4 regions of the Ensifer sp. SSB1 genome follow, and region 1 is predicted to be linked to each of the others. Evidence: riboswitches for the same ligand, from Rfam matches in the RefSeq annotation. Region 1 holds a riboswitch; each other region holds the start of a gene.

Region 1 (7,453 bases):
AGCACTTCGGAGACCACGCGGCTGGCGATGACTTCCGCTTCTTCGCGCTGCTGGCGCTCGATGCCATGGTTGGCGGTGACGTGCGCCATCTCGTGCGAGAGGACGGCGGCAACCTCGGAAGCATCGTTGGCAAGAGCGAGCAGGCCGCGGGTCACGTAGAGATATCCACCCGGCAGCGCAAAGGCGTTGATTGCCGGCGAATTCAAGATGGTGATGCGATAGGACTGCTGCGGGTTTTCCGAAACGGCGGTCAGCGCGCCGGCGATGCGGGCGACCAGCCGTTCCGTCTTTGCATCCTTGTATTCGCCGCCATAGCTCGCAACGATGCGCGGATGTTCACGTGCGCCCATCTTGGCGCGGGGATCGTTCTTCTGGACCTCGTCGACAATCTGCGGATTGGACGAGGGCGAAACCGTCGGCTCGTAGGATTGCTCGATCACAGACTGGCATGCGGAGAGAAGCGTGGTCGCAAGCAATGCAACCACGACGCGTGCACGCAGCCGTCCGCGCTTCGGCGGGAACCGGTCGTGTGTGACTGTATGCCTCTCCATGCCTCAGCCCGTTTCCCGTCTGCCGCTCCGCCCGCATACGGCGGGTCGATGGAGCGACAGCGTTGAAAGTCCTACTTTTTCAGTCCGGCAGCGTTGCTTCGCCGCGACTGTTCAGCCCTGGTCTTGCTGTATCTGATTTCAGCGCCACCTGCCTAGTTTGTCTCGGTAGAAATAGTTGCCCCGTGGTATCACGGCAACGGGTGCGCGAATATTCACGCCTTCGCCGGATAATTCGCGCGTCGCATGGCGCCGCGGTCAAATTGTGGCAATCGGCTGGGGCCGACGAGAAACCAGGCCCCCCTTCAGGCGTTGCCAAGAAAGCGGTCGATCGCCGCATTGTCACGCCGCTCCAGGAAGCGGTCGAGTGTATCGTGTGCAATGATACGCCCCTGGTCGAGAAAAAGCACGCTATCGGCCAGCGCCTTCACGTCTTCGGGATGGTGTGTGATCATCAGGATGGTGTTGCCTTCTTCCGCATGCAACTCGCTGAGCAGCGTGCGCATGCCGGCGCGCATGCCGGGGTCGAGTGCGGCGAAAGGTTCGTCCAGCAGCAGCAGAGGGCGATGCCGCACGAGCGCGCGGGCGAGTGCGACACGCTGGCGCTCGCCGCCGGAAAGCGTGGGCGGCAGCCGGCGTGTGAAGCCTTCAAGCCCAACGCGCCGAAGTGCGTCCTCAATCGTCGTTCGATCTTCGTCCGTCAGGGCAAGCGCCGGGTTGATGCCCAGACCGACATTGGTCGCGATATCGAGATGGGCGAAGAGATTGTTGTCCTGGAAGATCATGGAGATCGGCCGTTCCGAGGGCGGCTTGCTGGCAGCCTCTTCGCCCAGGATGCGGATCTCGCCGCGGTCAGGGTCTTCAAAGCCTGCGATCAGGTGGAAGAGCGTCGACTTGCCGGAACCGGAGGCGCCGGCAACGGCGACGATGCCGCCGGTGGCGATGGTGCAATCGAAGTGCAGCGCGGCCGTTTCGAAACGAACCTCGACATGGCGCAGTTCGATGGCGGCGGTGGGGTCGGTCATGCGGTGCGTCCTTCCCGCCGGCTGTCATTCGCCGTACCGAGAATGGTGAAGATCAGGCAGAGAAGCCCGAGGAAGAGGGCGAGGCCGGCCGCATCGGCGGTGCGGTAGCTGCCCATGCGGCTATAGAGCAGCCAGGGAAGCGTCACCATGTCCTGGGAGCCGAAGAGGGCCACCGCGCCGAGATCGCCGAGCGATAGCGCCATGGCAAAGGAGAGCGCCATCAGCAATGGTTTGCGAAGGGCGGGAAGATCGATCCATCGCAGGCGATGAAAGCCGCGGATGCCAAGGCTTGCCGTCAGCCGTTCGGAGCGCGCCGCGTGCGTGGCCATGGCCGGCGCGAGGATCCGGTGGACGAAGGGAAGGGCCATCAGGGCATTGATCGCCACGACGATGACAGGCGCAAAGCGCGCGACATCGCCGAAGGGGCGGAGGAGCAGGAACCAGCCGGCGCCGAGCACAACTGGCGGCACCAGCAGGATCAGCGAGGTGCTGGCGCCGATCGTACCGGCAAAGCCGCGTGCCAACGCGCCTGTATGGCGTGGGGCGGTAACCGTGGCCGCAGCACGAATCATCACGGCAGCCACGGCGACGGAGGCGAGCGCCGAGGCAAGCGCGATCGAAGCGCTCGTCACCAGTGCCCGATGCACGTTAGGATCGCGCGCAAGCTTGAGGAGATCGGCCTGCAGGCCCGAGACGACGACCGCGATCAGCGGGGCAATGAGGAAGAGCAATGCGAGAATGATCCAGGCGCTATCGTTAAGCCGTGCGACGGGCCTTGCGCCATCGAAGCGGCGAACCGTGCGACCGCCGGTCATGCCCTCTTCCGGCTCCGTTGCCAGACGCCGCAGAATGAGGAGCAGTGCGCCGGTCATGGCGATCTGCAGGCCGGATAGCGCGATCGCGCGCGGCGGGTCGAAGTCGAAGCGCAGGGCCTGGTAGATCGCGACCTCGATGGTGCTGGCCGCGGGACCGCCGCCAAGCGTCAGCACGAGCGTGAAGCTGGTGGCGCAGAGCATGAAGACGAGGCCGGCCGCGCCCGGCAGCAAGCCACGCAGGACAGGCCATTCGATGAAGCGGAAAAGCGCGCGGGACGGCATGCCGAGATTGGCGGCGCTACGCCAGTATTCGGCGGGAATGCGTTCAAGCCCGGCCAGGAACAGGCGTGCTGCCAGTGGCATGTTGAAGAAGACATGCGCGAGCAGGATGCCGAACAGGCCATAGATGCTGATCGGCTGCTCGAGGCCGAGCCAGCGCAGGCCGGAGTTGAGGAAGCCCTGGCGTCCCCAGATCTCGATCAGACCGAGCGCGCCGACGAGAACGGGCAGGCCGAGCGGCAGCGCCATCAGCCGCAACAGCCAGATGCGACCGAAGAACCGAGGCCGCCGCGCCAGTGCCCGCGCCACGGGAATGGCGAACAGCACCGACAGCAGCGTCGAGAGGGTTGCCTGCAGCAGCGTGAAGCGGGTGACGCGCCAGATATAGGCGTCGAACAGGTTGCCTTCGTTCGTGCCGGCGGTCTGGGCGAGCAAGGCTGCGATCGCCAGGCCGACGAAGAGCAGGAAGGCGCCGAGGCAGAGCGCCCCGGCGACAACAGTCATGCGGTTTTCGCGCAGTGCGAACAATCCGGCCTCAGCTCTTGCTCATGGCGGCAAGCCATTCGTCGATCCAGGCCTTGCGGTTCTTCGCGACTTCTTCCGACGGCAGCAGGAAGGTCTTCTCCGGATTGACCAGCTTGTTGAAGGCATCCGGCAGCGGCTCGCTGGTGACGCCGACCGGCATCATCCAGTTGGTCGTCGGGATGATCGACTGGAACTCCGGCCCGGTCATGAAGCTCAGGAACTGTTTTGCCAGGTCCGGCTCCTTGGCATGCTTGGTCATGCCGGCGACTTCGATCTGGATGTAGTGGCCTTCGGAGAAGGCCGCCGCCTGGTAGCGCTCGTTGTTTTCCGCGACCATGTGATAGGCCGGCGAGGTGGTGTAGGAGAGCACCATCGGTGCTTCGCCCTTGGTGAAGAGGCCGTACGCTTCCGACCAGCCGGGAGTGACGGTCAGAACGCGGTCCTTGAGCTTAGCCCAGGCAGCGCCGGCCTCGTCGCCATAGACGGCCTTGACCCAGAGCAGCAGGCCGAGGCCCGGCGTCGAGGTGCGCGGGTCCTCGATGACGATCTTCTGTGACGGGTCGCCTTCGACGAGCTCCTTCAGACTCTTCGGTGGCGTCTTCAACGTTTCGGTATCGTAGACGACGGCGAAGTGGCCGTAATCATAGGGAAGGAAGGTATCGTCGGAGAAGCCGCCCGGAACCTTCAGCTCCTTGGCATCGACGCCGTGCGGCGCGAAGAAGCCGGTCGCCTTGGCTTCCGCCACGAGGTTGGTATCGAGGCCGAGCACGATGTCGGCCTTCGAGGCGTCGCCTTCGAGCTTCAGGCGGGTGAGCAATTCGACACCATCGGCGACGCCGACATAATTGACCTTGCACTCGCAGGTCTTTTCGAAGGCTTCCGCCACCTTGGCGCCCGGGCCCCATTCGGTGATGAAGCTCTCATAGGTATAGACCGTCAGCGTCTTGTCGGCTGCCGTTGCATGGTGGGCGAAGACGAGACTTGCGGTAGCAGCCAGAGCTAGCCGGCTAAACAGTTTGTGTTGCGATAAATTGGACATGGCAGGCACCTCTCCCAAAGTTCGTTGTTGCATGGGAAAAGGGCGTATCGATCCGATCGCGTCTAATCCCTCCGCCGGTATGAGCCGGATCAGGTTCCGCGGGTTGGCGTTGCACGCCTCTCAGCCTCCGGCCGCTATGCGGTCGGGAGGCACCCCGTTAGAGCGGCAAAAGATTTACCGCCACGTTGGTTCCATGGCAAGCGATGTTTGGGGGGAGCCGAAAGTGGCGCCTTGGAGCGGGGCATTGGCTCGTATTTGCGTAAGCCGCCAACTGCGCTACACCACTGCAGCGAGGAGGAAACGCCATGCCAGATATGCTCGTTCGACTTTACGCCCTGCCGTCTCAGCCTCAGTCGAGGCTTGGAGCGGGTATCAGCATTCGCCGTGCCATGGCGCCGGAGCGCCGCCTGGTCGTCTCCTGGATCGAGAAGACCTTTGGTGCCGGCTGGGCGGGCGAGGCGGAAGCGGCCTTCTCTTCCACCCCGACGCGCATGCATGTCGCGGTGCACGAGGAAAAGATCGTCGGCTTTGCCTGCCACGACGTGACCGCGCTCGGCTTCTTCGGTCCGACTGGCGTCGATGAAGGCATGCGCGGCCAGGGGATTGGCGAGGCGCTGCTGATCGCCAGCCTGACGGCGATGCGCGAGGCCGGCTATGGCTATGCAGTCATCGGCGGCGTCGGACCGGCGAAGTTCTACGAGCGGGTAGCCGGTGCGTTCGAGATTCCGGATTCGACCCCGGGCATCTATGCCGGCATGCTGTTTCCAGATCCGGTGCCGGAAGGGCACTGACGGCTTCAGCAAAATTTCGAGAACCGGTCGTCCAACGGTTTTCTTCGTTTTCCTTCCGCGGTCCTTTGCGCTATGGGCTTTGCCATGGCTCGATCGACCTTCACCATTCTGCTTGGCGGCGCCCTTTCGCTGACCGACCGGCTGACACGACAGCTGAGCGGAAGCCGCTTCGTTGCAGCTGACGGCGGCATGCGCCATGCCCGTTTGCTCGGCGTCGTACCCGATGTCTGGGTCGGCGATTTCGATTCGACCGAAGACGCGTTGCTTTCCGAGTTCGCCTCCGTTCCACGCGAGCCCTATCCGGCGGCAAAGGCGGCGACGGATGGCGAGATCGCGGTTGAGGCAGCGCTATCGCGCGGCGCCGATCGGCTGATTTTCGCGGGCGCGCTCGGCGGCACCCGCAGCGACCACGCCTTCATGCATCTGCTGCATGCTGTCGCCCTTGCCGAGCGTGGGCTTCCGGTGCTGATGACCTCGGGCGAGGAAGAGGCCTATCCGCTGCTTGCCGGTCCGCTCGAGCTCGACCTGCCGAAGGGTTGCCTCTTCTCGGTGCTAGGTCTGACCGAACTTACCGGCCTTTCGATCGTCAATGCGCGCTATCCGCTCGACGATTTCACCCTGCCGTTCGGCTCGTCCCGAACCGTTTCCAACGTTGCGGAGGGTCCCCTTCGCTTCACTCTCAAGAGCGGTCGCGCCATCGTGCTTGCCCGCCCTTATGATCTTTCCGGAGCCTGAGCCTTGGCGCCTCCCATTCTGAAACTCGACGATATCTTCCTTACCTTTGGCGGCACGCCGCTTCTGGCCGGCGCGAACCTGCAAGTGGAGCCGGGTGACCGCATCTGCCTGGTCGGGCGCAACGGCTCGGGCAAGTCGACGCTGATGAAGATCGCCGCCGGGCTTGCAGAGGCGCAGTCGGGCGAGGTGTTCCGTCATCCGTCGGCGACCATCCGCTATCTGCACCAGGCGCCGGATTTCGACGGCTACGACACGGTGCAGGCCTATGCCGAGGCGGGCCTGGGGCCGAGCGACGACCCGTATCGCGTCGCCTATCTGCTGCAGCACCTGGGGCTGACAGGCGACGAGGATCCGAAGCAGCTCTCGGGCGGCGAGGCGCGCAGGGCAGCGCTCGCCCGCGTCATGGCGCCGGAGCCGGATATCCTGCTGCTCGACGAGCCGACCAACCATCTCGATCTGCCGACGATCGAATGGCTGGAAGACGAACTGACCCGCAGCCGCTCGGCGCTCGTCTTGATCTCGCACGACCGGCGCTTCCTCGAGAAGGTGTCGACCGCCACCGTGTGGCTCGATCGCGTCCAGTCGCGCCGGCTCGATCGCGGTTTTGGCCATTTCGAGGCGTGGCGCGACGAGGTGCTTGAGGCCGAAGAGCTGGAACAGCACAAGCTCGGTAAGGCGATCGAGCGTGAGGAGCACTGGCTACGCTACGGCGTGACGGCCCGGCGCAAGCGCAACATGCGCCGCCTCGGTGAGCTGCAGAACATGCGGGCCGTCTATCGCGGCCACAAGGGGCCGCAAGGGACGGTGCAGGCGACGGCCGCCGACGCCAAGGAATCGGGTAAGCTGGTGATCGAGGCCGAGAAGATCAGCAAGGCCTATGGGGACCGCACCATCGTTGCGCCCTTTTCGATCCGCGTGCATCGCGGCGACCGCATCGGTCTCGTCGGCCCGAACGGTGCCGGCAAGACGACGCTCCTGAAAATGCTGACCGGTCAGATCGAGCCGGATACGGGCACGGTCAAGCTCGGCACCAATCTCGAAATGGCGACGCTCGACCAGAAACGCGAAGATCTCAATCTGGACGACACGCTGTCGCACTACCTGACGGATGGGCGCGGCGAGAGCCTGCTCGTCAATGGCGAGCAGCGCCACGTCACCGGCTACATGAAGGATTTCCTGTTCCAGCCGGAGCAGGCGCGCACGCCGATCCGCGAACTCTCGGGCGGCGAGCGGGCAAGGCTGATGCTGGCGCGTATCCTGGCGCGGGCGACCAACCTTCTGATCCTCGACGAACCGACCAACGACCTCGATATCGAGACGCTCGACCTCCTGCAGGAGATTGTCGCCGGTTTTGCCGGAACGGTCATCCTCGTCAGCCACGACCGTGACTTTCTCGACCGCACCGTCACCTCGACGATCGCGCCGGCGAACCCGGATGCACCGGACGGACGCTGGATCGAATATGCCGGCGGTTATTCCGACATGATGACGCAGCGCAAGGGTGCGATCGAGGAGAAGCGCAGGGCCGAAAAGGCGGAAAAGGCCAAGGCTGACGCAGCTGCGCCTGCCGCCGAAGCGCCGAAGGCGGCCAAGGGCAAGCTTTCCTACAAGCAGAAATACGCGCTTGAAAATCTGCCGAAGGAAATTGCCAAGGCGGAGGCCGAGGCCGCCAAGCGCGAAGAAAAGATGGCCGATC
Region 2 (7,453 bases), on a different contig from region 1:
AGCATGCGAACGGCGGTACGTTGTTTCTCGACGAGATCGAGGCGATGCCGCCGGCAACGCAGGTGAAGATGCTGCGTGTTTTGGAAGCGCGCGAGATCACGCCACTCGGCACCAACCAGGTGCGACGGGTCGATATCCGCGTCATCGCTGCTGCCAAGATCGATCTCGGCAATCCGGTTGAGCGCGGCGATTTCCGAGAAGATCTCTACTTCAGATTGAATGTCGTGACGCTATCGATCCCGCCTCTGCGCGAACGCCGCGACGATATCCCGCTGCTGTTCTCGCACTTCCTGACCCGGGCAGCCGAGCGCTTCAGGCGCGACGTACCCATGATCTCGCCGGCTGCGCAACAGCACCTGATGACCCATGCCTGGCCCGGCAATGTGCGCGAACTCTCGCACTTTGCCGAACGGGTGGCGCTTGGTGTCGAAGGCCCACTCGGACAAGCGATTGCGCCTGCCAAACAGCCGGGATTTGCGCTACCCGAACGGCTCGAACGCTATGAGGCGGAAATCCTGAAGGAGGCGCTGCGCACCCAGCGTGGCGACGTCAAGGCGACGATCGAAGCGCTCGGAATTCCGCGCAAGACCTTCTACGACAAGCTCCAGCGCCATGGTATCAACCGCGCCGACTACGCTGAGCGGTCGGCACCGGATAAGGCCGACCGCTAGCGCCAAACTCACTTCCGCAAACACACGTATTAGGTGCATCTTCATCGACAGGCGAATTCGCGCTTGACGTCCCGGGCCGATCAATGGCTATGATCTAGGCATTCACCAGGGGGGTCCCGCAAGGGGCTGAGATTCTGCTGGATGGTCGGCTTGCCGGCTATAGCGCAGTGACCCGTTGAACCTGATCCAGTTCATACTGGCGTAGGGACGGTGCAGATATCGAAGCCAGGATTCCGTGCGTCCAGCATCTGGCGGAGCGTCTTTCATCTTTCCGGCATCAGAACTGGGTCTCCAATCGCAACTTGGAGCCTCGTCATGAATATTGCCACCAAACCTACTCCCCTCTCGGTCACGCAAGGCCCGCTTCCCGCCTCCCGCAAGATCCACAAGCCGGGCATCCTTCACCCGGATATCCGCGTACCGATGCGCGAGATCGCGCTGCACCCGACCTCGGGCGAGCCGCCGGTCACGGTCTATGATTCCTCCGGCGACTACACAGCCGACGACGCCGAGATCCGCATCGAGGACGGTCTGCCGCGGCTCCGCCGCAACTGGATCGTCGACCGCGGCGATGTGGAAACCTATGAGGGACGCACCGTCCGCCCGGAGGACAACGGCTTTGTGAGCGGAGACCGGCTGACGCCGACCTTCCCGTTCCAGCACGCACCGCTGAAGGCAACGGCTGGCCGCGCAGTGACCCAGCTTGCCTATGCCCGCGCCGGCATCATCACGCCCGAAATGGAGTTCGTCGCCATCCGCGAAAATCTCGGCCGCGAGGCGGCGCGGGCGAAGGTCCGCGACGGCGAGAGCTTCGGCGCCCACATCCCCGACCATGTAACGCCGGAATTCGTTCGCCAGGAAATTGCCAGCGGCCGGGCGATCCTGCCCGCCAACATCAACCACCCGGAATCCGAACCGATGATCATCGGACGGAACTTCCTGGTGAAAATCAATGCCAATATCGGCAACTCCGCCGTCACCTCGTCTATGGCCGAAGAGGTCGAGAAGATGGTCTGGGCGACCCGCTGGGGCGCCGACACGGTCATGGACCTCTCGACCGGCCGCAACATCCACAACATCCGCGAATGGATCATCCGGAATTCACCGGTTCCGATCGGCACCGTGCCACTTTACCAGGCTCTGGAAAAGGTCAACGGCATTGCCGAGAACCTCACCTGGGAAGTCTATCGCGACACATTGATCGAGCAGGCCGAACAGGGCGTCGACTACTTCACCATCCATGCCGGCGTCCGCCTGCATTACATCCCGCTCACCGTCGATCGCGTCACCGGCATCGTTTCGCGCGGCGGCTCGATCATGGCCAAGTGGTGTCTGCACCACCACCGCGAAAGCTTCCTCTACGAGCATTTCGAGGAGATCTGCGACATCTGCCGCGCCTATGACGTCTCCTTCTCGCTCGGCGACGGCCTGCGCCCGGGCTCGATCGCCGACGCCAACGACGCCGCGCAATTCGCCGAACTCGAAACGCTGGGCGAACTTACAAAGATCGCCTGGGCCAAGGATTGTCAGGTGATGATCGAAGGCCCCGGTCACGTCCCGATGCACAAGATCAAGGAGAACATGGACAAGCAGCTCACCGTTTGCGGCGAAGCGCCGTTCTACACGCTCGGACCGCTGACGACGGACATCGCACCGGGCTACGACCACATCACCTCGGGCATCGGCGCGGCCATGATTGGCTGGTTCGGCACCGCCATGCTCTGCTACGTCACGCCGAAGGAGCATCTCGGCCTGCCCGACCGAAATGACGTCAAGGTGGGTGTCATTACCTACAAGATCGCCGCCCACGCCGCCGACCTCGCCAAGGGCCATCCGGCCGCTCAGGTGCGCGACGACGCGCTCTCGCGCGCCCGCTTCGAGTTCCGCTGGGAGGACCAGTTCAACCTCTCTCTCGACCCGGAGACGGCCCGCAACTTCCACGACGAGACCCTGCCGAAGGAGGCGCACAAGGTCGCGCATTTCTGCTCGATGTGCGGCCCGAAATTCTGCTCCATGCGGATCTCGCACGACATCCGGGCCGAGGCGCAGAAGGAAGGGCTGGAGGCAATGGCGGCGAAATACCGCGAAGGCGGCGACCTCTACATGCCGGTGGAAGGGGCGGCTGGCGCGGCCGAGTAGACGCAAAGACACGCTGAAGGGGCCAGTCACGGCCCCTTCAGTTCGCGCAGGACTTCCGTCCAGCGCCCCAGAGGCGGAAGCGGTGATCGCCAACGGACTCCTTCGCCGTCATGCTCGGGAGGGGCGAGCGTGCACCTTCCGCTCGATCCCATCGAGAAGCACGCTGGCATCGGCAAAGGTCATGCGGCTCCATATGTTCGCGCAGATTGTGGCCGACGCCTTCACGGCGGGCTAGGAAGATCGCCGCTGTGGGGCTGGCGACCATCTGCGCGTTGTGGTCGCCGCCATGGGCCCCGCACCCTGCGCACCACTTCACCCGTCACCCGTCACCCGAATAACTTGTCCCCGCGTCGATTGAGCGGTATGCAAAGTTCACGCGAAAGTCGCTGTCGGCGAAATTCATTCGCAATGAATTGCCGTCTCTGCCGCGCAGAAGGTCTTGCAAAACGGCGCAAGTACGCCGTTCGCACAAGGAGTAAAGACTTGAGGTCACGCCTGCTGAGACTGACGGCTCTGACGATGGGAGCCCTTGCACTCGCCGGTGGCCTCCCGCGCGACGGGCGTTTTGCCGCGGGCTTTTCCTGGATTTCCGCCGCCCATGCGGACGACGCCGATGTCGACGGCGGGAATGGCGAAGGTGCTCCGGGCGGCAGCGACCAAGGCGGCGAAAACATCGGGAGCGGCGGCACCGAGGGTGGCGGCGATGGGGGTGGCGGCGATTGGGGCTCCGGCGATGGTAGCGGCGCGGGCGAAGGACCCGGCGGGACCGGTGCAGGCGGCGGCGGTGGCGCCATCGACGGGGTTGGCGTCTTTGACGGAGATAGCGAGCGCCACTCATCCTCTTCGCGCGACGGGCGGGATTATGGACCAACCGGCAGCGCATGGCACGGCGGCAGCAGTTTCCTCAACCTTTTCCGCCGGACGCCCGAAGGGCCTATCGAGGGGAACCGGCCAGAGTCTTCCCCCGGGCAGAAGAGCGATACGGGATCCAGCAAAAGCGCAGGTCACACGAAAAGAGAGCCTTGAAGAGACGTCTGCTTCGTCACGACGAAGGGTGACGTGACGTGCGCAGTTTATCGCGGACGCAGAAACGCCTGTGTCTGGATGCCCGGGCCAAGCCCGAGCATGACGGCGCAGAGGGAGGCGCGATATCGATCCCGTTCAATCAACGAACGCGCAGAGTCCCTATCCCCCTCTAGCGACCACTCACCATCCACTCGACCACATCGAGGAGCACGTTGGCGCCGGCGACGAGCTCATCCGGCTCCGTGTGTTCACGCGGATTGTGGCTGATGCCATCGCGGCTCGGAACGAAGATCATCGCCGTCGGCGCAATGCGGGCGATCATCTGGGCGTCGTGGCCGGCGCCCGAGGTCATGCGCCGGCTATTGAGGCCTCGCGCGCTGGCCGAAGCCTCGATCGTCGCGACGATGCCCTGATCGAAAGCCACCGGCTGGAAGCGTGCAAGCCGCTCGACCGAGATCTGGACACCCTCTTCCGCGCCGATACGCGCGAGAAAGTCCGACAGCGCCGCTTCGAGCACCAGCAGTCGTTCCTCGTCCGGATCGCGCAGATCGACCGTGAAGACGGCACGCGACGGGATGACGTTGATCGCGTCGGGCTCGAAACGCATGGTGCCGATGGTCGCCACGCTCGGCGCGTTCGAGCGGGCGATATGCTCGCGCAGGAAGAGACTGACGCGGGCGGCGGCGAGACCGGCGTCGGAGCGCATCGCCATCGGTGTCGTGCCGGCATGGTTGGCGACACCATCGATCGTCACGCGCTGCCAGGAAATACCCTGCAGGTTCTCGACGGCACCGATTGCAAAGCCCTCGCGCTGCAGCACCGGCCCCTGCTCGATATGGAGCTCGACATAGGCGTGGGGCTTGAGGAAACCCGGCTCGACATTGCCGGCATAGCGAATCCGCTCGAGTTCCTCGCCCAGCGACGAGCCATCCGTGCCGATGGTCGCGAGCGCCGGCTCCAGCGGCAGGCCGCCGACATAGACGAGCGAGCCGAGCATGTCGGGCGCAAAACGCACGCCCTCCTCGTTGGTGAAGGCGGCAACGACGATCGGCCGCGTCGGCGACACGCCACGCTCCTTCAGCGTCTCGATCACTTCGAGCGCGGCAAGCACGCCGTAACATCCGTCATAGATGCCGGCATTGATGACCGTGTCGATGTGCGAGCCGAGCATGACCGGCGCTTCGCCGCTATTGCCCTCGTCGCGCCAGATGCCGAAGATGTTGCCGATGCGGTCGACCGCAGCGTCGAGTCCTGCCGCCTCGATCCAGGCGATGAGGCGATCGCGACCGGCCTTGTCGTTGTCGGAGCCGGCCAGCCGGGTCAATCGGCCCTCAGCATCGCGACCAAGTTCGCCAAGCTCGCGGATGCGCCCGATCAGGCGCGCAGCATTGATGGAAGGAAATGGCATCTCTGTCCTGTTTTCATGCGGATTTCTGTTCATGACAGGGCGTCGGCTGGCGCCAGTCTCTGCCGGATAATCTCGGCGTGGTAGCGCGCGCCGAAGATCAGGGCATCGTCGTTGAAGTCGTAACGCGGATTGTGCAGCGGCGCCGACGCCTCGCCGTTGCCGATGAAGACGAAGCAGCCCGGCACGTGCTCGAGGAAGCGCGCGAAATCCTCCGAGCCGGTCATCGGCTCGGCGGCCGTTGCGACATTCCCGGTGCCGAACACCGCTTCAGCCGCGGCAAAGGCGTGGCCGGTCAAGGCCGGGTCGTTGATCAGCGGCACGAACTCGCGCGTATAGTTGACCTCGACCTCGCAGCCATAAGCATCCGCCGTACCTCTGGCGATCACGCGCATCTCCGCCTCGATTCTGGCGCTGACCTCCGGGCGGAAGCTGCGGGCGTCACCGAGGATGCGGGCGAGACCGGGCAGCGCGTTGCGCGTGCCGTCGGTCAAAAGCTCGGTGACCGAGACGACACCGATATCCGTCGGCGACAGGCGGCGCGAGACGATCGTCTGCAGATTGACGACGGTGGCACAGGCGGCGACCAGCGTCTCGTTGCCCCAGTGCGGCCGCGCCGCGTGCCCGCCAACGCCTTTGAGCACGATTTCGAAATTGTCCTCCGCCGACATAATCGCGCCGACGCGGGTCTCAAAGCGGCCGATCGGCAGCCCCGGCATGTTGTGCAGGCCGTAGATTTCGTCGAAGGGAAAGCGTTCCATCAGCCCGTCGTCGAGCATCGCGAGCGCGCCCTTGCCCCACTCCTCGGCCGGCTGGAAGATGAAGCACGCGGTACCATCGAAGCCGCCGTCTTCGGCAAGCATCTTGGCGGCGCCGAGCAGCATGGCCGTGTGACCGTCATGGCCACAGGCATGCATGGTGCCGGGCTTTCTCGAGCGGTAGGGCAACTCTCCCTGTTCCGGTATCCTGAGCGCATCCATGTCGGCCCGGAGCGCGATGGCGCGGTTGCCGCTGCCACGTTTCAGCCGGCCGACGACACCGGTGCCGCCGACGCCCTCCACCACCTCGTCGAGCCCGAATTCCCTGAGCTTTGCGGCGACGAAGGATGAGGTGCGCTGTTCCTCGAAGCCGAATTCCGGGTGCGCATGCAGGTCGCGGCGCCAAGCCGTCATCTCCGCGACAAGCCGGTCAAAATCCATTTCCACCATGGCTCACCCTCTCTCGTTCGATGCGTTGGCGACGGTCTCGGGCGACAAACCGACCAGGGCGGCATAGCGCTCGGGGTCCGTTGCCCCCTCGGTATTGATGACGAAGGCGCGCGACTGGGCCGTCAATCCGAGCGCCTCCCGGAGCGACGGATCCCGGGCAACGGCCAGCAGCCCGGCGAGGCCGACGCCGCCGCTTTCGCCGGACACGATCGCCGGATCAGGTCCTGCAGGCCGCGCCAGCCGGTTCATCACCGAAACGGCATCCTCCTCGTCGACGGTCATGAAGGCATCGGCGACACGGGACAGGATACGCCAGGCGACGACCGACGGCTCGTAGCATTCGAGCATGGCCATGATCGTCGCCTCGCCATGCGCCACCTTGACGGGACGTCCGGCCCTGGCGCTTTCGTAGAGGCACGCGGCGCGCGCCGGATCGACGACGACGAAACGCGGACGCTCCGCGCCATAACGCAGTGCCAGATGCCCCGCGGTGGCGGCGGCAATGCCGCCGACGCCCGCCTGCACGAACACATGGGTCGGCGGCTCTTCCATCTGCCGCAACGCCTCGCTCAACAGCGCCGTGTAGCCCTGCATCACCAAGCCGGGAATGTATTCGTAGCCGGGCCATGTCGTGTCCGACACGACGGTCCAGCCATTTTCGTCACAGACCCGCGCGGCCTCGCGGACGGAATCGTCATAGGTGCCGGCAACGCGGACAATCTCGGCGCCATAGGCCGCGATCGCCTCGATGCGCATCTCGCTGACACCCGCATGCACGAAGATCACCGATTTGGCGCCGACCAGTCGGGCGCCCATGGCGACCGAGCGGCCGTGATTGCCATCGGTGGCGCAGCCGAAGGTCAGGGCGGCGGCAATTGCCCGAACCTCTGGCCGCTCCAGATCGTCGAGATCGATGTTGCGCCCGAGACGCCGCTCCGCCTCCTCGATCACCAGCCGGATCACCGCGTAGGAGCCACCAAGCGCCTTGAAGCTGCCAAGCCCCA
Region 3 (7,453 bases), on a different contig from region 1:
TTCGAAGCGGTGCCCGCGTACTGGCCAAATACACGACAAGGAAACTGATCCGGCTTGAAGCTGAAATGGCCAAGTGCGCTGCTTGGCTGGCACATCGAACAACGCACGGCGTTCGCGAAGAGCTGGCGCGATCGATGTTCGCACGCCATTCGCACCTGTCCGAAGAGCAACAGGCTGCGGTCGCCTATGTCACCGGTGAGGCCCGGATTGCTGCAATTGTCGGTCGCGCTGGCGCCGGCAAGACGACGATGATGAAAGTCGCCCGGGAAATTTGGGAGGCAGCCGGGTATCAAGTGGTTGGTGGCGCACTCGCGGGCAAGGCTTCAGAGGGATTGGAGAAGGAAGCAGGCATCTACTCTGCAACACTTTCTTCTTGGGAGCGGCGCTGGGCGAAGGGACGGGACTCTCTCGATGACAAGACAGTTTTCATTCTTGATGAGGCCGGAATGGTCTCTTCGCGGCAAATGGCGTCTCTGATTGAGACCGTCGCTAGGAACGGAGCAAAGCTCGTCTTGGTTGGCGATCCGGATCAGCTCCAGCCGATCGAGGCGGGTGCACCCTTCCGCGCCGTTGTAGAGCGGATCGGCTACTCGGAACTAGAAACTATATACCGCCAACGTAAAAACTGGATGCAGACCGCATCACTGGCCCTGGCTCGCGGACAAGTCTCGGACGCGGTCAGCGCCTACGAAAACCAGGGCAGGATCATCAGCACCGGGCTGAAAGCCGAAGCCGTAGAAAGACTGATCACCGATTGGGATAGCGACTACGATCCCGCAAAAACCACATTGATCCTTGCGCATTTGCGCCGCGACGTTCGAATATTGAACGAGAAGGCGCGAGCGAAATTGGTTGAGCGCGGCATTGTCGGCGAGGGGTCTCCGTATGCCGCGGAAGAGGGAGTGCGGCACTTTGCGCCTGGCGACCAGATCGTCTTCCTGAAAAACGACCGAATGTTAGACGTCAAGAATGGTATGATTGGTCGGGTGCTCGAGGCGGGCACCAATCGCATTGTTGTCGAGGTCGGGGAGCGAGAGCACCGCCGCTCTATAACAGTTGAAAGCCGAACCTACCCAAATATAGATCTTGGTTACGCTACAACGATACACAAGAGCCAGGGTACCACCGTCGATAGCGTAAAGATGCTGGCCTCAATATCACTCGATCGCCACCTCGCCTACGTTGGTATGACGCGGCATCGCGAAGAACTAGCGATCTACTATGGAGCGCGGTCCTTCGAAAAAGCGGGCGGGTTGGTTTCAGTTTTGTCGCGCGCAAACGCAAAGGAATCGACGCTCGACTACACAGATCGTTCCCTCTACAGGCATGCGCTTCGTTTCTCCGAGTCTCGGGGCCTGCATCTGCTGGCTGTAGCACGCACCCTGGTTCGTGACCGCATCGATTGGACTGTCAGGCAAAAGCAGCGTCTCAGCGATCTTGTTCAGAGGCTGGCGGCCGTCGGCCAGAGCATTCGGCTCGGCACGACCTCCGCGCGAATGGGGCAATCGAGTACTGGCGAAGACAAAACTCCGATGCTTGCGGGTATCAAGAGTTTCCCTAAAACTTTTGCAGAAGCAATTGAGGAGAGGCTTGCAATCGACCCAACTCTAAAGAAGCAATGGGAGGAAGTGGGCTCTCGCTTTCAGCTAGTGTACGCTGATCCGCAAAGGGCATTCCGCGCAATTGATTTCGAAGCTATGCTCAAGAACGCAGGCGCTGCCAGTTCTACTCTCGCCAAGATTGCTGTCAGTCCCCAGACATTCGGTGCGCTTAGAGGATTAGGCGGAATGCTGGCTTGGCGGTCGGACAAAAAGGACCGCGAACGCGCTCTGGCTAACGCGGGCGCACTTTCACGGGACCTCGAATGCTATCTCAGGCTGCGTCATCAGGCGGAACGGAAACACCAAGCGGAAGAGCGGACCCTGCGAACGAAGTTGGCCATCGAAATTCCGGCACTGTCGTCACGCGCGATGCAGGCGCTCATGCAAGCACGAGACGCGATTGGCCGCAGTGACGGGCAAACCGCCCTCCAGGGCGTGCATAGCGATAGTAACGTGCGCGCCGAGCTTGAGCGGTTCTCCAAGGCCGTGAGCGAGCGGTTTGGTGAGCGCGCCTTTCTCGGTATCGCGGCGAAAGACGCCAAAGGAGAGCTCTTCAACCAGGTAGCATCCCGGATGACTGAAGCTCAAAAGGCAGATTTGCGGACGGCTTGGAGTGCCTTGCGAACGATACAACAAGTCGCCGCCCACGAGCGAACGGCCCTTGCACTCAAGCAGGCAGAGTCTTTGCGGCAAACCAGGAGGCAAGGGTTGTCTCTCAAGTGAAAGAGCTTTCGCGATTGAGAACACGGTCACGGCGTGCGTCGACCCTGTGTTGCGTCGCTTATCGGACGATAACTTGGACCGTAGGGAGTAGCCTTACCGCGGTGGTGCTTTGGACATTCGACTGAAGGGTGGCCCATTGTCCAACGCCATAAATCACTAGAGTGCTCGGACGAGATCGTGGAGTTTTGAGATGGAGTGCCGCTATGTTTCTTGTCGACCGTGAACTCGAGGCACTCACTGCCTTTCGGCGCGACCTGCACCGGCGGCCGGAGGTTTCGGGCGAGGAGCGGGAGACGGCGGAAACGATCGTGACGGCGTTGGCCGAGACGAGGCCGGATGCGGTGATATCAGGCCTTGGCGGGCATGGGGTGGCGGCAATCTATGAAGGCCGCGAGCCGGGCCCGACCGTCATGGTGCGGGCCGAGCTCGACGGGCTGCCGATCGAGGAGATTTCCGAGATCGCGCATCGCTCTCAAATCAACGGCAAGGGGCATCTTTGCGGCCATGACGGGCACATGACGATCCTGATGGCGCTGGCCAAGGGGCTCGGGCGCGAACGCCCGGTGAGGGGCCGGGCGATCCTGATGTTCCAGCCGGCCGAGGAAAACGGCGCGGGGGCGGCGGCCGTGCTCGCCGATCCAAAATTTTCGACGATCAAGCCGGATCTCGTCTTTTCGCTGCACAATTTTCCGGGATTAAGCTTCGGCCATGCGGCGCTGCGCGGCGGACCGGTCAACTGCGCCTCGCGCGGCATGCGGATTTCGCTGTCCGGCAAGACGGCGCATGCCTCGACGCCGGAGGACGGGATTGCGCCGACCTTTGCTGTTGCTTCGCTGCTTGCCGGCCTGACGGCGCTCGGTAACAACGGGCCGCTCGACGAGACCTATACGCTTGTCACGGTGACGCATGCGCGGCTCGGCGAGGCGGCCTTCGGCATCAGCCCCGGCCATGCCGAGATCTGGGCGACGCTTAGGACACTGACCGACGAACGCATGGCCGGTCTCGTGGCCCGCGCCGAGGCGCTGATCGCCAAGGAGGCCGGTGCTGCGGGGCTGAAGGTTGCGATCGGCTACGAGGACGTGTTCCACCAGTGCAGCAATGCGGAAGCTGCTGTCACCGCGCTCGAGCGGGCCATGGACGAGGAGGGCGTCAGCCATGACAAGGGCGCGGGCGTGCTGCCGATGAAGGGGTCGGAGGATTTCGGCCTTTTCGGGCGGGTGGCGCCAGCGGCGATGTTCTTCCTCGGCGCCGGCGAAAACCATGCGCGCTTGCACAATCCCGATTATGACTTTCCCGACGATCTGATCGGCATCGGTGCCAAGGTGTTCATGCGGGCGATCCGCAACGAACTGGGGTAGAAATGTTATTTTCGAAGCTATTGTGCGAGGCCGCTAATGACCCGAGCGTTGCCAAGTAATCGCGTCAAAATATTCGGTAGTCAGAACCAGATTGAGATGCGCGGTTATAGGTCGAAGCTGAAGGTTCTATCAAGGCGAGTCCGTCCACTTCTAAATCCTTACAGTTCCGCATCGATGATCATTGACGCGACCTGAACGTAACTGGCTCGTATCAGTTTATCAGTCAAGGGCAATAGACAACGAACTGGTCGCTCAAGACTTAGCCCTCAACATTCTTCGCACCTTCTGCGAGAGTTCATCAAGAGTCGCCATAACTCGGTTAATCTGCGAGAGGGTTGCCGATAGCTCTGGGCCATACCTGATTATGAGATACTCTCTGCTTGCGGAAAGAGTTGCCAAGTGCGCCGCCGTCCGTTTGCGCAGAACGAGCCCCGCTTCTACTGCTATTCTTGTCCGCTCGCCAAGATCGTGCTCAAAATCGCGAATCGCCTTATGGTCGAGGCCTTTGGAAAGCAGAAGAGCGTTTAGATAGAGTTCGATCGAATGCAGAGCGAGAAGACGTTGTGGGATGCGGTGGAGTTTAGATAGCCCCTGACCAAGCTCCACGGCAGCGTCTTTGTACTGCGCCGCCAAGTTCATTATGTCCCGGACATTTGCTGTTTCGCCAGGATACGCAAGGCCCATTCAGGTTGCTCTCCAAGATTGAGTGAAAATTCCGTCTGACAGCTTCGTTGTTGATCGCCAGCAGCTTTCATCATTCTGACGGAAGCGGTTGATTTGGTGGTTGGCGACCGTGTTGAGGAACGTGCCCTCGAGTGTGTTTCATCTGCCGCCGTAACAACTCCATAACGTCTTCCAGCCGCTTCAGGTGCGTTCTCCAAGTCGAACAAGATCCTTCAGCATCGTCCGAAGTTCTGGCCAGGGCGGATCTTCGAGCTTCAGGTCGGGATCGTGCATAACGATTAAGCAATGAAGCTTTGCGGTAACTTCTGTCAGCGAAGAGGGGCGTGTGATCCACATAACCCGTCCGGATATCCCTGCTTGCTCCGCGAGCTCCTGTTCCAGAGCGACCGCCGCACTGTATCCCAATCGCTGGTCGGCGTCTTTCCATTGCTTCCTGCGTCGACGAAGTTCGGCTCGTGCCTCGGACAGCCGCTCCGCGTCCAGTTGATTAGCCAGTCGATTAATGCCGGGCAAGGACTGGACGACGATGGGCGGATCGTTTCCAGCAAGCTTCAGCTCGACCACCGGAAAGCCACCCGCGATTTCCAGCATTTCCGCTTCGACCTTTTGCCTAAGGCGCGTCGCTCGCACCCGCTGTTGATGGCAAGCGTACCACCGGGGCCACATTTCCCTTACAGGCGTGGGCCCGCTCGCTCGTCGCTGACCGCCGACTTCCGCGACCTGCGCGTTTAACACGCGTGAAGCAACAGGAAGCAGGTTTCTGCGGTCGATCAGACGGGGCATATTTTCTGCAGCGCCGCCCTGCGGATTTTCTTTTCCACGCATAATTGCAGGCATAGTTCTGCTATTCTCAGAATCAGCCATGATCCAAGCTCTCTAAAGCTAGATTTGGGTCTAGGCCGCTTGTGGTACCTCATACCAGAAACGGCGTGGAACTCGTAACAGGGATACGATAACGAGTAATGCAGTGCACTTCAATAGAAAATCGTATCGGTGTTACGAAATGATGCCGATTCAATGTAAGATGGCGCGCGCAGCGCTGGGTTGGGGCACACGGGATCTAGCGAAAAATGCCGGCGTGTCGCCCGATACAATCGCTAGACTAGAGCGCGGCGAGCGGCTTCGAGAGGCGACCATCGACGTCGTCCGATCGGCTTTTGAGAAAGCTGGTATAGAGTTCATCCCAGAAAACGGTGGCGGCGCCGGTGTCCGCTTTTCCAAACCAAGAGCCTAAATCAAAGGCAACGACGCGATCGAGATTCACGCTGAACCGTCTTAGTGTCGCATTGGAGCGACTTTGCGGCAGCGCCGCTGACCATACTTGTGGCAGCTGCGGACGTGGTGGGGAACACGGTGATGCAATGTTGATCGCCAATAGTTGACATCACCTCCCGCGCTCCCCTAGCTTCCTCCGTTGCCGAGGGGCGCACCTGACGGTGCTGAGACGGCGGCGAGCCAGACCCTTGAACCTGATCCGGATCATACCGGCGGAGGAACGGCAAGGGCCTATCTGGCACATCAGCCGCGTCTCCGCCGTTCATTTGGATCTCCGTCATTTGTTTTTGGGAGATCGTTGGTGCCTGCACAGAGTGTGGAATATTGCGAGGTAGGATTCCGAGAGACGAGCCAACCGATGCCTGGTCTTGATCATTCGGTTTCCTCGCTGATACTTGGAAGCACCCGGCATCTTGAGGGTACCTCTGCTCCCAGGTGGAACCAGCCATGACCGCTATCGCCGTTACCATCGCAGGCTCGGATTCAGGTGGTGGCGCCGGCGTCCAGGCGGATCTTAAGACGTTTTCGGCGCTTGGCGTCTATGGAGCCAGCGTGATTACCGCTGTCACGGCGCAGAACACCCGGGGTGTCACGGCTGTCGAGGATATCTCTCCGGCCGTCGTTGCTGCGCAGTTGGACGCCGTGTTTTCAGATCTCGCCGTTGGTGCAGTGAAAATCGGGATGGTGTCCCGCCAGGAGACCATTGCCGCGATCGCATCCGGCCTGAAGCGCTATCAACAGATGGCAGTCATCGATCCGGTGATGATTGCCACTTCCGGTGACGTCTTGTTGCGCGCGGATGCGATCGCGACGCTCAAGGAGGAGTTGCTGCCGCTTGGCCTCATCGTGACGCCGAACTTGCCCGAAGCGGCGTTGTTGACAGGACGCGCGATTGCGGAGAACGAGGCGGAAATGGCGCGTCAGGCGGAGATGCTTCTGAAGTATGGTGCGCGTGCAGTGCTGATGAAAGGCGGACATGCGAAGGGCGACGAGGCGGTGGATATCCTCTTTAGTGGGGATACACCGTTGCGCTTGGTGCGTCCGCGGGTCGAGACGAGGAACGATCATGGCACCGGCTGCACGCTGTCAGCCGCAATTGCCGCTGGTCTTGCTCGCCAGCAGACGCTTGAAGACGCGGTGGTGGCCGCCAAGACCTATCTGCATGAGGCGCTTGTTGCCGGCGCCGCTTTGAAAATCGGGCAGGGGCGGGGGCCGGTCCATCACTTTCATCGGTGGTGGGGGTCCAGCGGCGATTAATTCCATTCCCGGAGCCTTGTTCATGCTTAGCTTTAGGAAACTAGGCTATTGCATTGTTTAAAGGGCAACAGAATTCCCGGATCGGAAGCCGGAAGCTCGTCGCCTGCAAACACAAGATGAGTAACGGAGGACGCGCGTTTTGGTTCAGGCTACCGCGGCGCTGGCGTGAGCCGGCTGCTCTGCCTTGAGCAGTTTTCGGTAGAGCGCGACATGCTCGCGGCCACAGTCGACATGGCTCATCGGGCGCCTGAGGGTTGCCCGGAGGTTGTCCCAGGATCGCGGCGTACTCAGCACGTCTATAAGCCGATCGGCAAGGTCTTGTGCGCTGCCGGCCCGGAAATGGTAGCCGTCCAGGCGGTCGCGAACTTTCTCGGCCATGCCGCCGATATCTGAACACAGGATCGGTCGGCCGTGATGCAGGGCTTCCTGAATGACGACCGGGGAGTTCTCCCACCAGACCGACGGCATCACCACCCAATCAACCGAGCGCATTAGTCGCGGCATGTCCTGGTTCTGGTAGGCGCCGTAGAAGCGGACGCGGCGGCCGGCATCCTC
Region 4 (7,453 bases), on a different contig from region 1:
GCCCATGAAGGCGTTCAGGAGCAGGCTTACGCGCTCTGCGCCGGCGGCACGGTCGCTTTCGGACCATTTGGCGGTCAAGCGGGTGAAGCCGGAAATGTCGGCGAAAAGCAGCGAGCCGAGGAAGTCTTCCCGTGCGGGGGCAGCCGATTCCGTCGCTGCCGGGGAGGACCAATGGACCAGGGCTCCGGACAGGTAACGTTGGAATTCATATTTGCCGGCGCCACCAACCACGCAAAATTCTCCCCAAGATTTTAGAGTAACACGCCTCCTGTCTGACTGAAAGACGACTCGCGCTGATCTACGAGATGTCAGTAACGGCAAGTAAATAGCTGTTTCGCGCGGCCTTCGGACGGAGTAATGTTTCCCCGATTGTTCGAGGGGGTCTCGCAACAGGAGGGGACGATGGGGGTCGACTGGGCTGGTCCGGTTGCCGCCGTGACGCGCCGTGATGTCTTGCGGCTGGTTTCGGCGGGCGTGCTTGCAAATGTGCTTTCCGGATGCCGGCATCTGCCTTCGCCCGGCGCCTGCAGTCTCAGTCATCCGATCATCGACGTGCATTGTCATTTCTTCAACGCGGCCGATGTGCCGGTGGAAGGGCTCGTTCGCTACGTGGCGCTGCGCGAGAAGATGCCCGAGAAAAGGCTCTCGGCGAATGCGCAGGAAGCGAAGGGACTGGAAAACGCGCTGGTGGTCTTTCTCGTGACCGCGCTTGGCGACGTCGCGCCCAAAGTCAAGCATGAGCTCGCTGTCCTGAAGAAGGGGGCTCGGCGCATTTCCGACGCCGAACTTGCGCGGCGCAAGGACGAGCAGTTGCGTGTCGCGATCAGGGAACTGGTCTCGCGCGCCAACGAACAGCGTTCCACATTCTCACGGCGCAGCCTCGGCGAATCCCCTGATTATGACGGCCTGCTGCAGCAACTCGGCGGCACCCCCAATCTGCCGCAGACATTCCAGAGGCGACTGGACCAGCGACGTTCGGGCGGCATGAGTGACGCGGAGGTCGATACGCTTGCCAACAACGCAAAGGCGCACGACCAGATCGGCACCTATCTTTCTTTCGTGCGGCTGATGCAGGATTACCGGGAAAACCTGGCCGAGGCTTATATCAAGATCTTCGCGTCCAAATGCCGGCTTTCGCTGATCACACCGAGTATCCTGGACTTCGACAAATCGCTGCACGGTCGGTCATCGCCGCAGCGCGACCAGATCGACGTAATGGACGAGGTCCAGCAGCTCGTCACCAGGAAGCATGGCATCCGCATGCACAGCTTCGTCGGCTTCGATCCGCACCGCGAGGCGCAAAAGCCGGGTTCGTCGCTGGCAAACGTCCAGTATGCGATCATGGAAAAAGGCTTCATCGGCGTCAAAATCTACCCACCGATGGGCTTCAAGGCATGGGGCAATGCGGACCCGGCGATCGATGCAGCCCTGAAGCGGCTTTACGTCTGGTGCCGCGACAACGATGTGCCGATCATGGCCCATGCGGAAAACAGCATCGGGGCCGGCTGCGGCTACGGCAACCTTGCAAGCCCCGCCTATTGGAAGGATCTGCTCGACACCAACCAGTACGACAAGCTGCGGATCAATCTCGCGCATTTCGGCGCTTTCGACGAAGTCATACGCCCGGGGGCGCCGACGGGCGTGATGGTCTCCTGTGCCCAGGACAAGTTTTCCGGGCCGCCGACCTGGGAGGACATCATCGGCAGGACGATCGATCACGAGCGTCGCCCCAACCTGTTTGCGGATCTGAGCTATCTCAGTGAATTGGTCAGCAGCGACGACAAGAACCTCCATGCAGAGATCCGGCAGCTGCTGGACAAATGGCTTGATGACTACGACCCCGACGCCCGTCACCTCATGTTTGGCACCGACTGGTCGATGATGGCGCTGGAAAAAGATTACAACGCCTATGTATCGAGGATTGCCGAGCAGCTGACGCTCGCCAGCGTCAGCGACGAGCACCAGCAGAACATCCTCTGGAAAAACGCCTCGCGCTTTCTCGGGATTGACCGACCGGGCAAGACGCGCGACCGCCTCACGGCCTATTGCGACAGACACGGCCTGGGTTCGGCCTGGCTTTCCGAACTGGCGATTGCCTGAAGCAGCGTTGCGGCGTCAGGTGACCCTGCCGTTTGTCTCGATCAGCGCCATGGGGCCGTGCGTGCAATCCATTCGCGTGTCCGCCCCTCGGGGTCGATATTGAGCGTGATATCGGTGACGACGGCGGCGCTGTCCGCGCCGTGCTCGAAGACGCCGGCGATCCGCTCGATGTTGAGGCCGCCGATCGCAACGAGCGGCAGCGGCTGGACGCGTTCCCGCCAGGCGGAGAGCCGCGGCAACCCCTGCGGATCCCATTTCATCTGCTTCAGGATCGTCGGATAGATCGGCCCGAGCGCAACATAGTCGGGTTTCGCGGCAATCGCCGTCTCAAGCTCTGCCTCGTCGTGGGTGCTAAGGCCGAGCTTCAGGCCGGCTGCGCGGATCGCGGCAAGATCCGCCTCCGCCAGATCCTCCTGGCCGAGGTGGACGAAGTCGCAGCCTTCGGCGATCGCGAGGCGCCAGTAGTCGTTGACGACAAGCTGGCAGCCATGACGTTTGCAGACTGCCTTGGCCGCACGGATCTCGTCGCGAAGCTCCGCTTCCGGGCGGTCTTTGACGCGAAGCTGCACCAGTTTGACGCCGAGCGGCACCAGCCGCTCGATCCACCGGGCGCTGTCGACGATGAGGTAGAAGGGATCAAGTTTCACGCAAACACCGCCTTTCCGATGACGGGGGTGGAGGGGACGGCAAAATCGCGTGGCTCCAGCATGCCGGCCTCAAAGGCGTCACGTCCTGCATCGATCGCCCGGGCGAAGGCCGCGGCCATGAGAGCCGGTTTTGCTGCGCCGGCAACGGCAGTGTTCAGCAGGACCGCGTCGAAGCCGAGTTCCATCACCGTCGTTGCATGCGACGGGCGGCCGATGCCGGCGTCGACGATCAGCGGCATATCTGGAAAATGCGCCCGCATGGCCCTGAGCGCCGGGAGGTTCTGCGGCCCCATGGCACTGCCGATCGGCGCGCACCAGGGCATCAGCACCTTGCACCCGGCCTCAACGAGCCGCTCGCCGACCACCAGATCGTCGGTCGTATAGGGAAAGACCTCGAAGCCTTCGGCTGAGAGAATGCGTGCGGCCTCCACCAGCCCGAAGACGTCGGGCTGGAGCGTATCCTGATGGCCGATCACCTCTAGCTTGATCCAGTTCGTGCCGAAGACTTCGCGTGCCATCTTCGCCGTCAGTACCGCTTCCGATACCGAGTGGCAGCCGGCGGTATTCGGGAGCACATGCACGCCGAGAGACCGGATCAGTTCGAAGAAGGCGCCGCCCTGGCGGCCGCCGGCGGTTTCGCGGCGGAGCGAAACCGTGAGGATCTCGGTCGTAGACGCGCGAACCGCGTCTTCAAGGGCGGCCGGCGAGGGGTAGCGGGCGGTACCCAGAAGCAGGCGCGAGCGCAAATCCTGTCCATAAAGCGTCAGCATGTCTCAGCCTCCCTTCATCGGTGAGAGTATTTCGATCCGGTCGCGATCGCTCAGGGCATGGGCCGAGCGATCCGTCCGATGTACCAGCTCGCCGTTGACGGCGGTGGCAAGCCAATCGCCTTCAAAGTCGAGTGCGGCCAGAAGTTCGGCAAGGTTCGCGACTGCGAGGTCGTGATCCTCGCCGTTGACGATCAGTTTCATGCGGCATCTCCCTTCAGGTTCCGGGCAAGGGCAAGATCCGCCGCCTCCTCGGCCAGAGCTGGCGAGAGCAGGAAACCGTGGCGGTAAAGCCCGTTGAGCGTGATGGTGTTTCCAGCGCACATGACGCGCGGCAGGTTGTCGGCAAAGGCCGGCCGGACGCCGGTTCCGGTTTCGATGAGACGCGCTTCGCCAAAGGCCGGGTGCAGCGTGTAAGCGGCGTTCAGGAGTTCCATCAGTGAGCGGGCGGCAATCGGCCCGCCATCGTGGGTTTCGATCATGGTCGCCCCGCACATGAAGAGCCCATCGCCGCGCGGCACGATGTAGAGCGGGATGCGCGGATGGATGAGCCGAACCGGTCGCGACAGCTCTACTTCGCCTGTCTGCAGATAGAGCATCTCGCCGCGCACGCCGCGCAGGCCGGCAATGGCGCCGATCCGAGACGCGCCGCCACAGTCGGCGATCATATCGTGGCCGCTGCCGTCATCCGTCTCTTCGACGAAGGCAACGCCACGCTCGACCAGCTTTTGCCGCAGCAAGACAAGTGCCCGGCGAGGATCGATATGTGCTTCGCCGGGAAAGAACAGCGCCTGCTGGAAGCGCCCGGCAAGCGCCGGCTCCAGCCGCGCGATCGCCGCTGCGTCAAGCCATTCGAAGCCGGACGTGCGCGAAGCGAAGCGCTTGAGTTCGCCGGCATCTCGTGCCGGGGCGACGACCAGCGTGCCGTTGCGCGATACTTCGCCCGGAAGCGCCCGGTCCCACCAGTCGATGGCGCCGATGCCGCGCGTCAGTACCGCTTCCTCGGCACTTTCGCGCTCGCACCAGGGCGCCAGCATGCCGCCGGCAAACCAGGATGCTGCACCGCCGAAGTCCGCCTGCCGCTCCGCAACGGCAACTTCGACGCCGCGACCATTCAGTTCATGCGCCAAGGCCAGTCCGACGACACCGGCGCCTTTGATCAGGACGCGCATGGTCAATGCGCCCCACGGTGCGGAACCGGCCGCCGGCCCGAAAGAAGCAAAGTCGCGATGATGATACGCACTGCCGAGGCTCCATAGTTGGAGACCCAGTTCGCGCCGTAGGGGATGGAAGGACGCCTTGCCGCGATAGGCTCGCGCGAACGCGAATGCGGCAGCGATGTCTGCACCGTCCCTACGCCAGTATGAACTGGATCAGGTTCAACGGGTCACTGCGCCGCGGAAACCGCCTGGCAGAATCTCAGCCCCTTGCCGGGACACCCCTGGTGAATGCTTCAAACTGAACGGCTGGACCGGATTTTGTCAAGAGCCGCCGATGCGAGCATCACGCCGAGTGCCTCCAGCCAAAATTATCTATAAAAATTGGATGAGGCATAAGTTGCTGAGTCTCTGCGTTGTTGAGGCGGCTCGCGTCGATAGATCTGCAGATGAGTTGGGAGGAAAGCTCATTAGAGCAGGATGTTGCGAGTTCATTGCTGCTATCCCGAATTCAATTCACCGAGCGGAAAACGATGCCGTTTGTTGCCTTCATGTCACCTGCTGGATCGTGATATTGCATCCTTGGATTGCTTAATTGCGCACGTGACTACTTAAAAGTGGTTGCCCTAACCCGTCCTTGTGAAAATTATAGATAATTATGGATTCTATCTATTTTACTGGTTCGCGAACGGGGAAATGAACACACATGCTCGACGTAAACAGTTCGACCGAGTCGACTTCAGCCACCGCTAAAGCGACCGAGCCGCGTTGGATTCTGGCTGATGCAAAAAAAATCTATAATCTGCCGTTCAACGACCTCCTCTATCGCGCGCAGTCCGCCCATCGCGCCGCGTTCGACCCAACTCCATCCAGATGAGCCGCCTGCTGTCGATCAAGACCGGCGGCTGCGCGGAAGATTGCGGCTATTGCAGCCAGTCGGCGCATTACCCGACCGGGCTCAAGGCGTCGAAATTGATGGAAGTCGAGCGGGTTCTTGCGGAAGCGAGGAAGGCGAGGGATGGCGGCGCGACACGTTACTGCATGGGCGCCGCCTGGCGCAGCCCGAAGGAGCGTGACATGGAGGCGATCGTCGCCATGATCAGCGGCGTGCGGGCACTCGGCATGGAGACCTGCATGACGCTTGGCATGCTGACCCCGGAACAGTCCGAGCGGCTCGCCGACGCCGGGCTCGATTACTACAACCACAATGTCGATACGTCGGAGCGCTTCTACGGCGAAATCATCACCACCCGCAGCTTTGCCGACCGGCTGGAGACGCTCGCCAATGTCCGCGACGCCGGCATCAAGGTCTGTGCCGGTGGCATTCTCGGCATGGGCGAGACGGCAGACGACCGGATCTCGATGCTGGTAACGCTCGCCAATCTGCCGGTGCCGCCGGAAAGCGTGCCGATCAATATGCTGATCCCGATCCCGGGCTCGAAGCTTGCCGATGCCGCACCTGTCGATCCGATCGATTTCGTTCGCACCATCGCGCTGGCGCGCATCCTGATGCCGCAGTCGCATGTCCGGCTTTCCGCCGGCCGCACCGATATGAGCGACGAGACGCAGGCGCTCTGTTTCTTTGCCGGCGCCAATTCGATCTTCGTCGGCGAGACGCTGCTGACAGCCGACAATCCCGGCGAGGATCACGATGCGTCCCTGTTCCGCCGCCTCGGGCTGAAGCCGATGGCACTTGCGGCAAAAGAGGACGCGGCCGAATGACCGTGGCCCTCCTCGCGCGCCACGAGAAGACGCTTAGCGGCCTCGATCGAAAGGGGCGCCGACGCGAACTGGTCGTCGGCGGTGGTATGGATTTCACCTCCAACGACTATCTGGCGCTTGCCGGATCGCCGCGCCTGAAGGCGGCAATCGCCGCAGCGATTGAACGCGGGGTGCCGGTCGGGTCCGGCGGCTCGCGGCTGTTGCGCGGCAATCACGAGGAACATGAGGCGCTGGAGGCGGAAGCGGCGACGTTCTTCGGCGTGCCGCGCACGCTGTTCTTCGCCAGCGGCTACGCGGCCAATGCCGCCTTGTTTTCGATGCTCCCACAGCGCGACGATATCATCGTTCATGATGCCTTGATCCATGCGAGTGCTCACGAGGGTATTGCTGCAAGCAAGGCGGTCACTCGTGCCGTCGCGCACAACGATGTCGACGCGTTCGCAGATACGATCAGCCGGTGGCGGAAGGCGGGCGGCATGGGGCATCCGTGGATTGCCGTCGAAAGCCTCTATTCCATGGACGGCGACCGGGCGCCGCTTGCCGATCTCGCCGCGCTTGCTGAGCGGCACGATGGCTTTCTTGTGGTCGACGAGGCACATGCGACCGGCGTCTTCGGGCCGGACGGACGCGGGCTGACGGCCGACTTGGAAGGTCGGGAAAATCTCGTGGTGCTGCACACCTGCGGCAAGGCGCTCGGGGTTTCCGGCGCTCTCATCGGTGGGAGTGCGGTGCTTTGCGACTACCTTGTCAATCGTGCCCGCAACTTCATCTATTCCACCGCGCCGTCGCCGTTGATCGCGGCCGCCGTCCGTGAAGCGCTGGCGCTGCTGGCGGATGAGCCGCAGCGCCGGGAAGAGTTCGATGGCCTCAGGGCCTTCGCCAATCAGGCCCTTGCCAAAACCCTTGGCATCGAAGGCAGCGGCTCGCAGATCCTCCCCGTTATTGTCGGAGACAACGGCCGCACTGTACGGATTGCCGCGCGGATGCGCGCCGAAGGTTTCGATATCAGGGCGATCCGTCCGCCGACCGTTCCCGAGGGGACCGCGCGGCTTCGGATCGC

Evidence for each region. A riboswitch is a leader RNA that binds a small molecule or an ion and turns the genes downstream of it on or off. The one in region 1 is predicted to bind thiamine pyrophosphate.
Region 2: linked by a shared signal. The riboswitch ahead of thiC (phosphomethylpyrimidine synthase ThiC) and the one ahead of thiB (thiamine ABC transporter substrate binding subunit) in region 1 are both predicted to bind thiamine pyrophosphate.
Region 3: linked by a shared signal. The riboswitch ahead of thiD (bifunctional hydroxymethylpyrimidine kinase/phosphomethylpyrimidine kinase) and the one ahead of thiB (thiamine ABC transporter substrate binding subunit) in region 1 are both predicted to bind thiamine pyrophosphate.
Region 4: linked by a shared signal. The riboswitch ahead of thiO (glycine oxidase ThiO) and the one ahead of thiB (thiamine ABC transporter substrate binding subunit) in region 1 are both predicted to bind thiamine pyrophosphate.

What each region holds. Positions count from the first base shown of each region.
Region 1 covers NZ_JAEPRP010000003.1:36,895-44,347, forward strand. The annotation lists gene I8N66_RS01110 (M48 family metalloprotease) at 1-551, opposite strand, end outside; gene thiQ (thiamine ABC transporter ATP-binding protein) at 854-1,573, opposite strand; gene thiP (thiamine/thiamine pyrophosphate ABC transporter permease ThiP) at 1,570-3,195, opposite strand; gene thiB (thiamine ABC transporter substrate binding subunit) at 3,203-4,231, opposite strand; TPP riboswitch at 4,281-4,398, opposite strand; gene I8N66_RS01130 (GNAT family N-acetyltransferase) at 4,537-5,022, shown strand; gene I8N66_RS01135 (thiamine diphosphokinase) at 5,107-5,757, shown strand; gene I8N66_RS01140 (ABC-F family ATP-binding cassette domain-containing protein) at 5,761-7,453, shown strand, end outside.
Region 2 covers NZ_JAEPRP010000021.1:34,276-41,728, forward strand. The annotation lists gene I8N66_RS07785 (sigma-54 dependent transcriptional regulator) at 1-671, shown strand, start outside; TPP riboswitch at 769-897, shown strand; gene thiC (phosphomethylpyrimidine synthase ThiC) at 987-2,810, shown strand; gene I8N66_RS07795 (hypothetical protein) at 3,294-3,836, shown strand; gene I8N66_RS07800 (Zn-dependent hydrolase) at 4,006-5,244, opposite strand; gene I8N66_RS07805 (M20 aminoacylase family protein) at 5,274-6,449, opposite strand; gene I8N66_RS07810 (diaminopropionate ammonia-lyase) at 6,453-7,453, opposite strand, start outside.
Region 3 covers NZ_JAEPRP010000204.1:4,102-11,554, forward strand. The annotation lists gene traA (Ti-type conjugative transfer relaxase TraA) at 1-2,324, shown strand, start outside; gene I8N66_RS32435 (amidohydrolase) at 2,528-3,682, shown strand; gene I8N66_RS32440 (hypothetical protein) at 3,935-4,366, opposite strand; gene I8N66_RS32445 (hypothetical protein) at 4,547-5,230, opposite strand; gene I8N66_RS32450 (helix-turn-helix transcriptional regulator) at 5,370-5,600, shown strand; TPP riboswitch at 5,777-5,879, shown strand; gene thiD (bifunctional hydroxymethylpyrimidine kinase/phosphomethylpyrimidine kinase) at 6,089-6,898, shown strand; partial or broken gene I8N66_RS32460 (glycosyltransferase family 4 protein) at 7,043-7,453, opposite strand, start outside.
Region 4 covers NZ_JAEPRP010000045.1:13,664-21,116, forward strand. The annotation lists gene I8N66_RS13580 (AAA family ATPase) at 1-231, opposite strand, end outside; gene I8N66_RS13585 (amidohydrolase family protein) at 403-2,100, shown strand; gene I8N66_RS13590 (thiamine phosphate synthase) at 2,142-2,747, opposite strand; gene I8N66_RS13595 (thiazole synthase) at 2,744-3,517, opposite strand; gene thiS (sulfur carrier protein ThiS) at 3,521-3,718, opposite strand; gene thiO (glycine oxidase ThiO) at 3,715-4,686, opposite strand; TPP riboswitch at 4,847-4,967, opposite strand; partial or broken gene bioB (biotin synthase BioB) at 5,378-6,393, shown strand; gene I8N66_RS13615 (8-amino-7-oxononanoate synthase) at 6,390-7,453, shown strand, end outside.